DNA from 4 places in the Devosia sp. MC532 genome. Region 3 is predicted to be linked to each of the others. Evidence: predicted binding sites of a transcription regulator. Region 3 holds the regulator's gene; each other region holds the start of a gene.
The links. The regulator LexA, encoded in region 3, represses DNA repair genes until DNA is damaged. The targets are predictions, from matches to a motif close to TGTTCNNNNTGTGTTCNG.

Region 1: a site for LexA is predicted at 1,711-1,728, ahead of recA (recombinase RecA). Genes of this name have one in related genera too.
Region 2: a site for LexA is predicted at 1,641-1,658, ahead of ruvC (crossover junction endodeoxyribonuclease RuvC). Genes of this name have one in related genera too.
Region 4: a site for LexA is predicted at 1,594-1,611, ahead of rmuC (DNA recombination protein RmuC). Genes of this name have one in related genera too.

What each region holds. Positions count from the first base shown of each region.
Region 1 is NZ_JAEMNZ010000002.1:323,820-326,930, reverse strand. It holds gene alaS (alanine--tRNA ligase) at 1-321, opposite strand, end outside; gene recA (recombinase RecA) at 558-1,631, opposite strand; gene araD1 (AraD1 family protein) at 1,912-2,907, shown strand; gene JHC09_RS04465 (cell cycle histidine kinase CckA) at 2,976-3,111, opposite strand, start outside.
Region 2 is NZ_JAEMNZ010000008.1:94,767-97,877, forward strand. It holds gene JHC09_RS11535 (YebC/PmpR family DNA-binding transcriptional regulator) at 1-639, shown strand, start outside; gene JHC09_RS11540 (GGDEF domain-containing protein) at 688-1,389, opposite strand; gene ruvC (crossover junction endodeoxyribonuclease RuvC) at 1,702-2,208, shown strand; gene ruvA (Holliday junction branch migration protein RuvA) at 2,205-2,822, shown strand; gene JHC09_RS11555 (hypothetical protein) at 2,877-3,111, shown strand, end outside.
Region 3 is NZ_JAEMNZ010000001.1:189,027-192,137, reverse strand. It holds gene JHC09_RS00890 (IlvD/Edd family dehydratase) at 1-826, shown strand, start outside; gene JHC09_RS16825 (hypothetical protein) at 1,169-1,414, shown strand; gene lexA (transcriptional repressor LexA) at 1,485-2,204, opposite strand; gene JHC09_RS00875 (BMP family protein) at 2,537-3,111, shown strand, end outside.
Region 4 is NZ_JAEMNZ010000014.1:22,069-25,179, forward strand. It holds gene truA (tRNA pseudouridine(38-40) synthase TruA) at 1-4, opposite strand, end outside; gene fmt (methionyl-tRNA formyltransferase) at 4-927, opposite strand; gene def (peptide deformylase) at 999-1,514, opposite strand; gene rmuC (DNA recombination protein RmuC) at 1,636-3,060, shown strand.

The DNA.
Region 1 (3,111 bases), on a different contig from region 3:
AATCGCGTCCGACTTGAAATAATCGCCAAACGAGAAGTTGCCGAGCATTTCAAAGAAAGTGTGGTGGCGAGCGGTAAAGCCCACATTGTCCAGATCGTTGTGCTTACCGCCAGCGCGTACGCACTTCTGCGCCGTCGTTGCGGTCGAGTAAGGACGCTTTTCAACGCCGGTGAAGACGTTCTTGAACTGGACCATGCCCGCATTGGTAAACATCAACGTCGGGTCATTGCGCGGGACGAGCGGGCTCGAGGCAACGGCTTCGTGGCCATTGCGTGCAAAGTAGTCGACAAAGCTCGAACGAAGATCGTTTACGCTGGTCATACACAGGCTTTCATGGCGAGCGGGCGCAGTGACGCCCGAGTAGGAAAATTTGGGGGCTATTTATCGTGATGGCTCGTTGTGTGTCCAGCGTTGGACGGGGAAAAACCGGCGAGTTTTCAGCAAGTGGCGCATTTGCCCCAAGCGCTGTGACGGCTTTGTCAATTATTTGACCTAAAGCGTCCCCCCGGAAAACAAAAACCCCCGCCGAAGCGGGGGTAGTGCAATCCATTTCAATCTTAGTCTTCGCTACCTGCGTCGTCTTCGCCGGCCGCCACCAAGAGCACTTCACCGAGGAGGCCGGAGCTTTCGCGCACACCCTGTTCGATGGTGTTGGCGACTTCTGGATTATCCTTGAGGAACTGTCGGGCATTTTCACGCCCCTGCCCCAGACGCTGACTTTCCCAAGAGAACCAAGCGCCCGCCTTATCGACGATGCCGGACTTCACACCCAGATCGAGCAATTCACCAGTCTTGGAAATGCCTTCGCCATACATGATGTCGAATTCAACCTGACGGAACGGCGGTGCAAGCTTGTTCTTGACCACCTTGACGCGGGTCTGGTTACCAACGATCTCTTCGCGATCCTTGAGAGCACCGATACGACGGATGTCCAAGCGAACCGACGCATAGAACTTTAGCGCGTTACCGCCTGTGGTGGTTTCTGGCGAACCATACATCACACCGATCTTCATACGGATCTGGTTGATGAAGATGACCAGACACTTCGACTTCGAAATCGACGAGGTCAGCTTACGCATGGCCTGGCTCATCAGACGCGCCTGCTGGCCCGGCAGGCTATCGCCCATTTCGCCCTCAAGTTCAGCGCGAGGGGTGAGAGCCGCAACCGAGTCGATGACGAGCACGTCGATCGCGCCCGAGCGCACCAAGGTGTCCGTGATTTCAAGCGCCTGCTCGCCAGTATCCGGCTGCGAAATCAACAGGTCGTCGATATTCACGCCAAGCTTACGAGCGTAGACCGGATCAAGTGCGTGCTCGGCGTCCACAAACGCGCAGATTCCGCCCTTACGCTGGGCCTCCGCGATAACATGCAGCGCCAATGTAGTCTTACCGGAGCTTTCCGGACCAAAAATCTCGACAATACGGCCCTTTGGCAGACCACCAATGCCCAGCGCGATGTCGAGACCCAGCGAACCGGTTGAAATAGCTTCAACTTCAATCGCCTGGTTTTCACCCAAGCGCATGATTGAGCCTTTACCGAAATTACGTTCGATTTGGCTCAGCGCGGCCGCAAGAGCCTTGTCCTTGTCCATAGATCCACCTTCAACAACGCGAAGCGACGAAGCTGCCATAATGCTGTCTCCTTATTTCACGCTCTCGAAGTCACTGCAACGAGAGGATCTAGCCAATGTGCGATATCTGTATCGCATTTGTTCTCATTTTGTACCCGTTCAGTCAAGGCCGAAAATGAGAACAAAGCCAGACTTTTGAAAGACAGCCTGTTCAGGGCCCAATTGCCGCGATTCTGCTGCGCCTGTCGCGTCACTTTAAAAAGTATGATTTATGGCTAGACAGCTGCCAAAAGCTTGGGTTTTATGCCCCCGCTCAGGGGAAGCGCAGCCGAGGACTGATATGCATCTCATACAATATTTGGACGACAACAACACGCGCGCGGTGGGCGTAACGCTCGAGGGCGTCACGAGACGCCTCAACGAGATCACGAGCGTCTACGCTTTGGCGCAGAAGGCTTTTTTGACCGAAGGTGGCATCCCTGCAGTGGTGAAGGCTGTGGGTCTTGGTGAGACTGTCGACAAGGCAGAACTCGCCGCCGCAGGACGCTTGCTTTCGCCCATTGACCACCCCGATGCCGCCCATTTGCATGTTACCGGAACGGGCCTAACCCACCTTGGTTCGGCAGCAACCCGCGACGCTATGCACAAGGCAAATGGTTCAAAGCCTGTCGAAGAGCTGACCGACAGCATGAAAATGTTCCGTATGGGACTTGAGAACGGCAAACCGAAAGACGGTGAGCGTGGCGTCCAGCCGGAGTGGTTCTACAAGGGCAATGGCAATATCGTTGCGAGGCCCGGCCAGCCAATCCCGTCCCCAAGCTTTGCCCTCGACGCTGGTGAAGAGCCGGAGATGGCCGGCATTTACGTGATCGATGCGGATGGCAATCCGCGCCGCATCGGCTTTGCTGTGGCCAATGAGTTTTCTGACCATGTCACCGAGCGCATCAACTATTTGTACCTCGCACATTCGAAACTGCGCTGGTGTTCATTTGGCCCTGAAATCCGTGTCGGTGATTTACCGAAGCACGTGGAGGGCACCTCGCGCATCCTGCGTAATGGCGAAGTGCTATGGCAAAAACCGTTCCTCTCCGGCGAGGACAATATGAGCCACACCATAGCCAATCTAGAATACCACCACTTCAAATACGATCTGTTCTGCCAGCCAGGCGATGTGCATGTGCATATGTTTGGGACAGCAACGCTTAGCTTCGCTGATGGGATTTTGACCCAACCCGGCGACGTCTTCGAAATCGAAGAGACCCAGTTTGGCTTACCGCTCCGCAATGGAGTTGCTATCGATGCCGACAAGGACGTGAAAGTTTTGGGGCTCTACTGATCCCCACACCCGCGCAATAAAAAGCCCGCTTCTCGTGAAGCGGGCTTTTTTTGTTCAGACAACACAGATCAATTCGGCTTGTCCTGGCGCTGCAGGACTTCCTTGACCTTAGAATTGATGTCGTCGAGCGAATAAGGCTTAGGCAGGAAGTCGACGCTCTGATCGTCCTCAATATCGCGTCGTACGCTTTCCTCAGCATAGCCA
Region 2 (3,111 bases), on a different contig from region 3:
GCCAAGATGGGTCAGCCTGACCCAGCGTTTAACCCACGTCTGCGTTTGGCCATCACCAATGCGCGCTCGCAGTCGATGCCAAAAGACAATATCGAACGCGCTGTGAAAAAGGCGTCCGGTGGCGACGCTGAGAACTATGACGAAATCCGCTATGAAGGCTACGGCCCGGGTGGTGTTGCCGTCATCGTTGAAGCGCTGACTGACAATCGCAACCGCACGGCCTCAAACGTTCGTTCGTACTTCTCCAAGAACGGTGGCGCCTTGGGTGAAACCGGTTCGGTCGGCTTCATGTTTGATCGCGTTGGCGAAATCACCTACCCGGCTGCAGTCGGTACGGAAGACAAGGTCATGGAAGCGGCGATTGAAGCCGGTGCAGATGACGTTGAGAGCGACGACGAAGGCCACTACATCTACACCAGCTTTGAAGGCATGGCCGAAGTCTCGGCTGCGCTTGAGCAGGTGTTGGGCGAAGCTGAATCGGTCAAGGCCGTCTGGAAGCCTCAGAACCGTACGCCGATTGACGCTGAAAAGGGTGCAACCCTGATGAAGCTGATCGCGACCCTCGAAGAAGATGACGACGTTCAGAACGTCTACTCGAACTTTGACATGAGCGAAGAAGACGCTGCCAAGCTCGTCTAATTGAGCTGCATTTCGAATTTGAAATCCCCGCCTCACGCGGGGATTTTTTTATGCGCGACGCACTGGGGCCGGGGGCAAGGAAACGGCCGCTACTTCCACCATATTGCGCCCGGCCTTTTTGGCCGCATAGAGCCCCTGATCAGCACAGCGGAACAGTTCTGAAAAACTGATTGGTGCGGCGAAACTTGCGCCCCCAATACTCACGCTGAGCGGATAGGGCACGCCTCGCGGTGAAAAGCTCGCCCTGCGGATGCCGCGACGAATGCGTTCTGCCACCAGAAAGGCGCTCATGCGATTGGCGCCCGGTAAGTAAACGCCAAACTCCTCGCCGCCGAGCCGGCCGACCAGCGCGCCTGTGCGCACTATACGGCGCAACGTCGCAGCAATCAGTGTCAGGGCAATGTCGCCCTGATCATGACCATGGGCATCGTTGATCGCTTTAAAATTATCGGCGTCAATAACGAGAAGGGCACCACTGGGCGTGCCTTCGCGGTCACTGAGATACTCCTGCGTTAGCTCCGTGAACGCACCTCGGTTCAGGCAGCCGGTGAGGCTATCGGTATTGGCCAAGCGCGCCAGTCGAAGGTTTTCGACCGCCAGCTGGCGCATTCGCATTGTGAACAAGTAGAATAAGGGCAGCCCCACCAGCAGGGGTGAAAGGGTCGCCGCGCCAAACAGGCGGATCGAAAGATCGGATGTGAGCTCTGCGCTCGAGAAGAACACAGCCACCACAATCCACGAAACGACCACGCAGCAAACCGGGCCGAAAATGCTCCAACGGGTTACGCTCGACCAGCTATGAAATGGCCCGGCTTTCCTGTGGCTTGCAACGCGTTTGAAGCGTTGTCGTGCATATAAAATAGCTGAAAGTCGCCAGTTGGTAACGCGCTGTGTGTTCATGCCGTTTGCCCCCAAAAGCATGCGCGTGACGCTAGGCGAGGCTTTCTCAATTAATGCTTGCCCGAATTGTTAAAAGTTTATTCATCCACTGGTATATCGTTTGTTGCCAATTTGTTCACTTTAGCCTTGGTAGGCTGCGCGAAGCTGACTACAAGGTAATCCATGAGCACTCCCGTTCGAATCATCGGCATCGATCCAGGCATTCGCCGTTGTGGCTGGGGCGTTATCGAGGCGCAGGACAATCGTTTGCGCTTTGTCGCTGGTGGCACGATTACCCCGCCAACAACAGGCGAACTGGCCTCCCGGCTGGCATTTTTGTCCGAAGGGCTAAATGGCGTTTTGGACGCTCATCAGCCTGATGAAGCCGCAGTGGAAGAGACATTCGTGAGTGCGGGCGCTCGCTCAGCGCTTATCCTTGGCCAAGCGCGCGGCGTTGTTTTGGTGACGCCTGCTTTGCGCGGTCTGCCCGTGGCAGAGTACGCCGCCAATCTCATCAAGAAATCCGTTGTCGGCACGGGCCACGCGGATAAGGCGCAGATTGGCCTCATGGTCAAAACACTGATGCCGACAGCTGTTTTTAAGGGCGCGGACGCAGCCGACGCTTTGGCGATTGCGATTTGCCACGCCCACCACCGTGTTTCAGCGATGCGCATGGGAGCCTATGCATGATCGGCAAGCTTAAAGGTCTGGTCGATAGTTTTGGTGATGATTACGCCCTGATCGACTGCGGTGGCGTTTGCTACCAAGTGTTCTGCTCGGGCCGCACGCTGCAGTCATTGCCCAGTGTTGGCCAAGCTGGTGTGGTCTTTATCGAGACCATCGTGCGCGAGGACATGATCCGGCTTTATGGCTTTGCCACCGAAGCTGAAAAGAGCTGGTTCAATCTTCTCACCTCCGTGCAGGGCGTGGGTGCACGCGTGGCTTTGGCCATTCTGTCGATCCTCACGCCGTCTGAACTCTCGAGCGCTGTGGCGCTGCAAGATAAGGCGATGATCGGGCGCGCCAATGGTGTTGGCCCCAAACTGGCGCTGCGTGTTGTGACCGAACTTAAGGGCAAGGTTCCAGCCATTGGCGCTGTCGATGCTGGCACTCTGGGCTTGCAGGCCGCGCTTGGCGAAGGCGTTGCCGCAACCAATATTTCCGACGCCGTGTCGGCGCTGACCAATTTGGGCTATTCCAGCCAGCAGGCGTCTGCTGCCGTGGCACGCGTGGTGCAAAAGGAAGGCGACGATACCGCGACCGAAAAGCTTATTCGTCTGGGACTTCGCGAGCTCAGCAGTTAAGCTCTCTCCAAATTGGGGAGAGTGATTTTGGCAACCAAACTTAGGTCTGCATGTGTGGCACTGGTTATGCTCGGCGCGGCGAGCTCTGTAACGGCGGCGCAGGCCGACCAAAACGAAGCCGTCGCTGTGGCGATTTGGTTTGTGGAAGCCGATGGGACGTCAAAGCCCTATTATTTCCACGATTTGAATAACCCCTTGCCGCGCTGGTCGTGCGAAGCGCGACTTGACTACCTAACGAAATTGCATTTTCGCAATACAAGATCCAATCCGGACCTCAAGAACAAGCAGG
Region 3 (3,111 bases):
TTACCACGCGGGCGGTGTGCCTGCGGTGGTGAATGAGCTGATGAAACAAAAGCTTATCCACGAGAACGCCCCAACCGTGAACGGCAAGTCGATTGGCGAAAACTGCCGCAATCGTCCGATTGAAGACGACAAGGTGATCCGCCATTTCGACAATCCGATGAAGGCGGAAGCGGGCTTCCTTGTGTTGCGCGGGAACCTCTTCGACAACGCCATCATGAAGACCTCGGTGATCAGCCCTGAGTTCCGCGAGCGCTATCTCTCCGATCCGCAGCATCCGGGCATGTTTGAGGGCAAGGCGGTGGTGTTTGATGGTCCTGAAGACTATCACCACCGGATCGACGATCCGTCGCTTGCTATCGATGAACACACGCTGCTGTTCATGCGTGGGGCGGGGCCAATCGGCTATCCAGGCGCGGCGGAAGTGGTGAACATGCGTCCGCCTAGCTATCTGATTAAGAAGGGTATTTCGTCCCTTGCTTGTATCGGTGACGGTCGTCAGTCGGGCACGTCGGGTTCGCCTTCGATCCTCAACGCGTCGCCTGAAGCGGCGGCTGGTGGCAATCTCGCGATCCTGCGTACCGGAGATCGTGTGCGGATCGACCTTAATAAGGGTGAAGCTGATATCCTCATCTCGGACGAGGAAATCGCGGCCCGCCGTTTGGATCTGAATGCAGAGGGCGGATATAAATTCCCCAAGCATCAGACCCCTTGGCAGGAAATCCAACGCGGCCTGGTCGGCCAATTGGGCGACGGCGCCATTCTGCGTGGTGCCGACAAGTACCAGCGCATTGCCCAGACCGAAGGTCTGCCACGCGACAATCACTAAGCGCGATATGCGTGAGAAAGGGCCCGCGAAAGCGGGCCTTTTTTATGCGCTCAGCCAGCGTGGCCGCGACTGGCCTATTTGTGGCTTTTGGCCGGCACTTATGGGCACCAGCTTTGGCGCGGACATGGCCTTTTAGGGCGCGAAGGGGCGCGTTCTTTAGAGCGGGAATATATGAAAATGGAGCTTGCGATCGGACTTAGCGGTGAGCGCAATGCTCGACTTTGCGCGTGTATTGGCTCAGCGCATGTGATGTCGAATGTCAGCAAGCGCGCGTTGGAAGATTATATGCCAGTCCGGGGAAAGGGGGGGATCATCGAGGCCGTGCCAGAAGAATAAAAACTCATGGCCGCCATCGTCACTGGTCGTGCAGGAAAAGGTCTCTGGCAGATCGCGACTGCTCACCGGCACAAAATGCCAAAGCTGGCCATCGGCAATATTGGCACTAGACCATCGCGGCCCTTCCGCAAGGTCGCCGACATAGCCGGTCTCTTCCAAGAATTCTCGCTGTGCGCCTGCACAGATCTCTTCACCCAGCTCGCGCGTACCTTTGACGATCTGCAGGCCGGCCAGTGGATGACGAAACGCTAGGATTTGCCGGGCAGGACCGACGCCCCGCAAAACAAAGGGGCAGAGTTTTTCAACTTGCCCCTCCGCCAATTCAGTACTTCCGCATCAGGCCGACCAGACGGCCCTGAACCCGGACCCGATCGGGCGGGAAGATACGGGTTTCATAGGCCGGGTTTGCCGCTTCCAGAGCGACCGTATCGCCCTTGCGGCGCAGACGCTTCAGGGTTGCTTCCTCATCGTCGACAAGGGCCACGATGATTTCGCCGTTTGAAGCCGTATCCTGCTTTTTGATGAGGACCGTGTCGCCATCAAAAATGCCTGCGTCGATCATCGAATCCCCGCGCACTTCCAATGCGTAGTGTTCGCCTGAGCCGAGCATTTCTGGCGGTACAGCGATGGTGTGCGAGTGGGTCTGGATTGCCTCAATGGGCGTGCCTGCTGCAATGCGGCCCATAACCGGAATGGAGATGGGGCGCGCATAATCGTCAGCGGCGGATAGAAGAGCACGCGCTGGGGGCGCGGCGACCTTGCCGAGAGTGCCTTCAATGACGCTGGGCTCGAACTTTGCCTTGCGGCCGCCCAAGGTCGGGTTCATCGAATCCGGGAGCTTCACCACTTCGAGCGCACGGGCGCGATTTGGAAGGCGGCGGATAAAGCCGCGCTCTTCGAGGGCAGTGATGAGACGATGAATGCCGGATTTGGACGCCAGATCAAGCGCATCCTTCATCTCGTCGAATGACGGAGGAATACCGCTCTCCTTCATCCGCTCATGGATGAACATCAGCAATTCGTGTTGTTTTTTCGTCAGCATCGGCCCCAGCCCCCAGAATCGGAACATAGACGGAACGACTATATGTGTTCCTCAAATGTTCTGCAAGTGTTGCCATGTTCCTGTCAGCACTGCCAAACGACTGTAATATGCGCATGCATAGATGGGTGGTTTTGGCCGATCCAAGCCTGAGCTCCAAACATGCGTAAACGCGTCACAGGCACAGTGCGGCGTTGAGGAGTAAATGCGACTCGTCAGCAAGACGGAACAGATTTAAAAAACCTTAATTTTCAACTTGCCAACCAAGCGTCTTCGCTCGCTAGATAGGCAGGAGAGATTTTTGTTCGTTTTTTGCACACTCATTGGGGGTTAAAATGACCGCTCTAACGAAATTCGGTCGACGCGCCTTTCTTTCGGCGGCCGCACTCGGCGTCGCAGCTCTGTCGCTGACCGGGTCGGTATTGGCGCAGGATGTGACCAAGATTGCAGCTGTGTGGACCGTTCCGGTTGAGCAGCAGTGGGCATCGCGCCTCCACCTCGCGCTGATCGCAGCGCAGGAACGCGGCGAGATCGAATATGTGTATTCGGAAAACGTGTCGAACACTGACTATGAACGCGTCATGCGCGAATATTCGGAGCAGGGCGCTAAGCTGGTGATCGGTGAAGCCTTCGGCGTTGAACAGCCAGCGCGTGCCGTTGCTGAAGAATACCCAGAAGTCATGTACCTGATGGGGTCCTCGCTCCAGCCAGTTGAGCCAAACTTCGCCACCTTCGACAACTTCATCCAAGAACCAAGCTATTTGACCGGCATGGTTGCGGGCATGAAGACCGAAACCAATAAGATCGGCATGATCGGTGGTTACGCTATTCCAGAAGTGAACCGTCTGATGAATGCCTTCATGCAGGGCGCACTCTCGGTCAACCCAGAGGTGAAGTTCTCGGTGAGCTT
Region 4 (3,111 bases), on a different contig from region 3:
GCATTAGCCGACCATCTCAGGGAGTGTGCCGGCTCCGCGCAGGAAGGTGGCGGCGTCCATAGCGCCCTTGCCTTCGCGCTGAACTTGCGTGAGGCGCACAGAGCCCTCGCTACAGGCAATAACGAGTTCTCCGCCAAGGAAGGCGCCCGGAGCGCCAGAAGCGGCCTCCAGCTGCGAGCGGAGGGCTTTTACGCGATAGCTCTTGCCGCCGAGGGTCATCTCAAACCAAGCGCCGGGGAAGGGCGAGAGACCACGAATGGTGTTGTGGACCGCTTCCGCCGATTGGGTGAAATCGAGCTTGGCTTCAGCCTTGTCGATCTTGGCGGCGTAGGTGACGCCTTCCGCTGGCTGAGGCGAAAAATCGAGGCTGCCGCGTTCAAGCGCAGCCAGTGCGCGCCCCATAAGGTCAGCGCCGACACGCATCATATTGTCGTGCAGCTCGCCCGCCGTCATGGTCGGGGTGATGGGGATGATCTCGGTGGGGCCCATGCCACCAGTATCGAGGCCTTCGTCCATCTGCATGACAACAATGCCAGTTTGCTTGTCGCCCGACATGATAGCGCGCTGCATTGGCGCAGCGCCGCGCCAGCGTGGCAGGAGGGAGCCGTGAAGGTTCAAGCAGCCGTATTCCGGCGCTTCCAGAACCGCTTTGGGCAGCAGCAGACCATAGGCCACAACAATTGCGACCTCCGCCTCTAGGGACGCGAAAGTGGCTTGTTCTTCTTCGCTTTTCAGCGACTTCGGCGTGAAGACCGGAATGCCAAAGGCTTCAGCGGCCTCGTGAACCGGGCTTTTGCGTTCGGCCTGGCCACGGCCCGCGGGCTTTGGTGCGCGCGTGTAAACGGCGACAACCTCATGACCCGCCGAAACAATTTCGGTCAGCGTTGGGACAGAAAATTCGGGCGTGCCCATGAAAACGATACGCATGGCCAAGTGCCTCTTTTAATATTGTCCCAACGGAAAAGGAGAGGGGCCGGAGCCCCTCAATCCAAATTGGCTTAGCGCGCAGAAAGGCGGGCTTGCTTGTCGAACTTCTTGATGACGCGATCGCGCTTCAAGCGGCTCAGATAGTCGATGTAAAGAACGCCATCGAGGTGGTCGAGTTCGTGCTGAATGCAGACGGCCAGCTTGCCATCGGCATCGACAGTGATCTCTTCGCCTTCAAGATTGGTGTACTTAACCGTCACCGTGCTGGGGCGTTCTACTTCGTAGTAGAGTTCAGGGATCGAGAGGCACCCCTCTTCAGTGACCTGAATTTCCTCACCAAATTGGGTGATCTCTGGGTTGATCATGACGTGGGGCGCAGGCTCATCGCCTTCGTTGGCCACGTCGATCACAACGATACGCTTCATGACGCCGATCTGCGGCGCGGCCAAGCCAATGCCTGGCGCGGCATACATGGTTTCCAGCATGTCTGCTGCCAGCGTTTTGATCTCGTCATCGATCTCAACGATCGGGTCGCAAACAGCGCGCAGGCGCGCATCGGGAATGATCAAAATGGGGCGGATAGCCATGGCAGAAGGTCCGGCAATGGAAGGATTGTCATGGATATGGCGATTTCCGGGCTCTTGGTCAACCTTAGTGGTGTCACACGAGAACATTTTGCGAACGGAAGAATCGGATTAGGATTGCTCCATGAGCGATCTCGACCAAACTCTTTTTACTCTCGGCAGCTTGCCGATTTCCATTGGCGTCACCCTTGTGGGCGTGTTGGCGCTGGCGCTGTTGATTGCGCTTATTGCTGTGATGTCCAGCAATCGTGGCACCCTAGAGCGCGCCGAAATGCAGGCAGCGCAGAATTTAGAGAGCGTACGCTCGGGGCTTAACGATCAGATTTTGCAGCGTGATTCCCGTTTGCGCGAAATCGAGGGGCAGCTCCAGCACGAGCGCGAGCGCGCGACCGAGCAGATGTTTTCCGAGCGGGATCGTGCGGCCGACATGCAGGCGGAACTGGCGGCAATGCGCACGCGGCTTGATGAACAGGCCCGTAATCACGCCACGGAGCTGAAGCGCTTCACCGAAGCCCGCCAGCAGATGACGGATGAATTCAAGGCCATCGCGGGTGACGTCATGCGCACCCATAGCGAGACCTTTACCAAGCAGAATCGCGAACAGGTCGATGTCCTCCTGAAACCCCTTCATGAGAAAATAACTGAATTCCATCAAGGACTTATAAGGGATCGCTCGGCAATGTCCGAGCAGATTCGGGCTCTGTCGGAGAGCAATCTCCAGATCACCACCGAAGCGCAGAACCTGACGCGTGCGCTTAAGGGCAGTTCGCAGACGCAAGGCGCATGGGGGGAAATGATCCTCTCCACCATTCTTGAACAGTCCGGCCTGCGCGAGGGTGAGCAATATTTCACCCAACAGAGCCACACGAGTGAGGACAATCAGCGCCTGCGCACAGACGTCGAAATCCGCATGCCCAATGGCGATGTGCTGGTGATCGATAGCAAGGTGTCCCTCACTGCTTTTGAATCCTTCGTCAACTCACCCGAAGACGAGCGAGAAACATACCTCCGAGCGCATATCCATTCGGTCCGGACGCACATTACCACGCTGGGCGACAAGGGGTATAACCGGGCCGCAAAGTCTAGTCTGGACTACGTAATGATGTTTGTGCCGATTGAATCGGCGCTGGCGACGGCCATTCAGCACGACGCCAAATTGGTCGAGTTTGGCATGTCGAAGGGCGTCATGCTGACGACCCCGACAACGTTGATGACCGTGTTGCGCACGGTGCGCAATGTTTGGGATATCGAAAAACGCCACCAGAACGCCGAGGAAATCGCTGAACGCGCTGGCAAACTCTATGAAAAGGTTGCCGGATTCCTCTCGAGCATGGATCAGGTTGAAAAGGGCCTCAACACCGCACAAGCCAATTTCGCCAAGGCCAAGGACCAGCTGTCGTCCGGTCGCGGCAATGTCGTTCGGCAGATCGAGCAGTTGCGGGATTTGGGAGCAAAGACCAGCAAATCGCTTCCCCCTGGGTGGGAAGGACGGGACGACGATGCTCCCGTTCTGAGGTTGGTCAACGACGAACCTCTTGATTTGAATTAAGGTTTGGGCCCCGTCGAAAGCGGGGCCTTTACCTATCACATTTGAGAATAG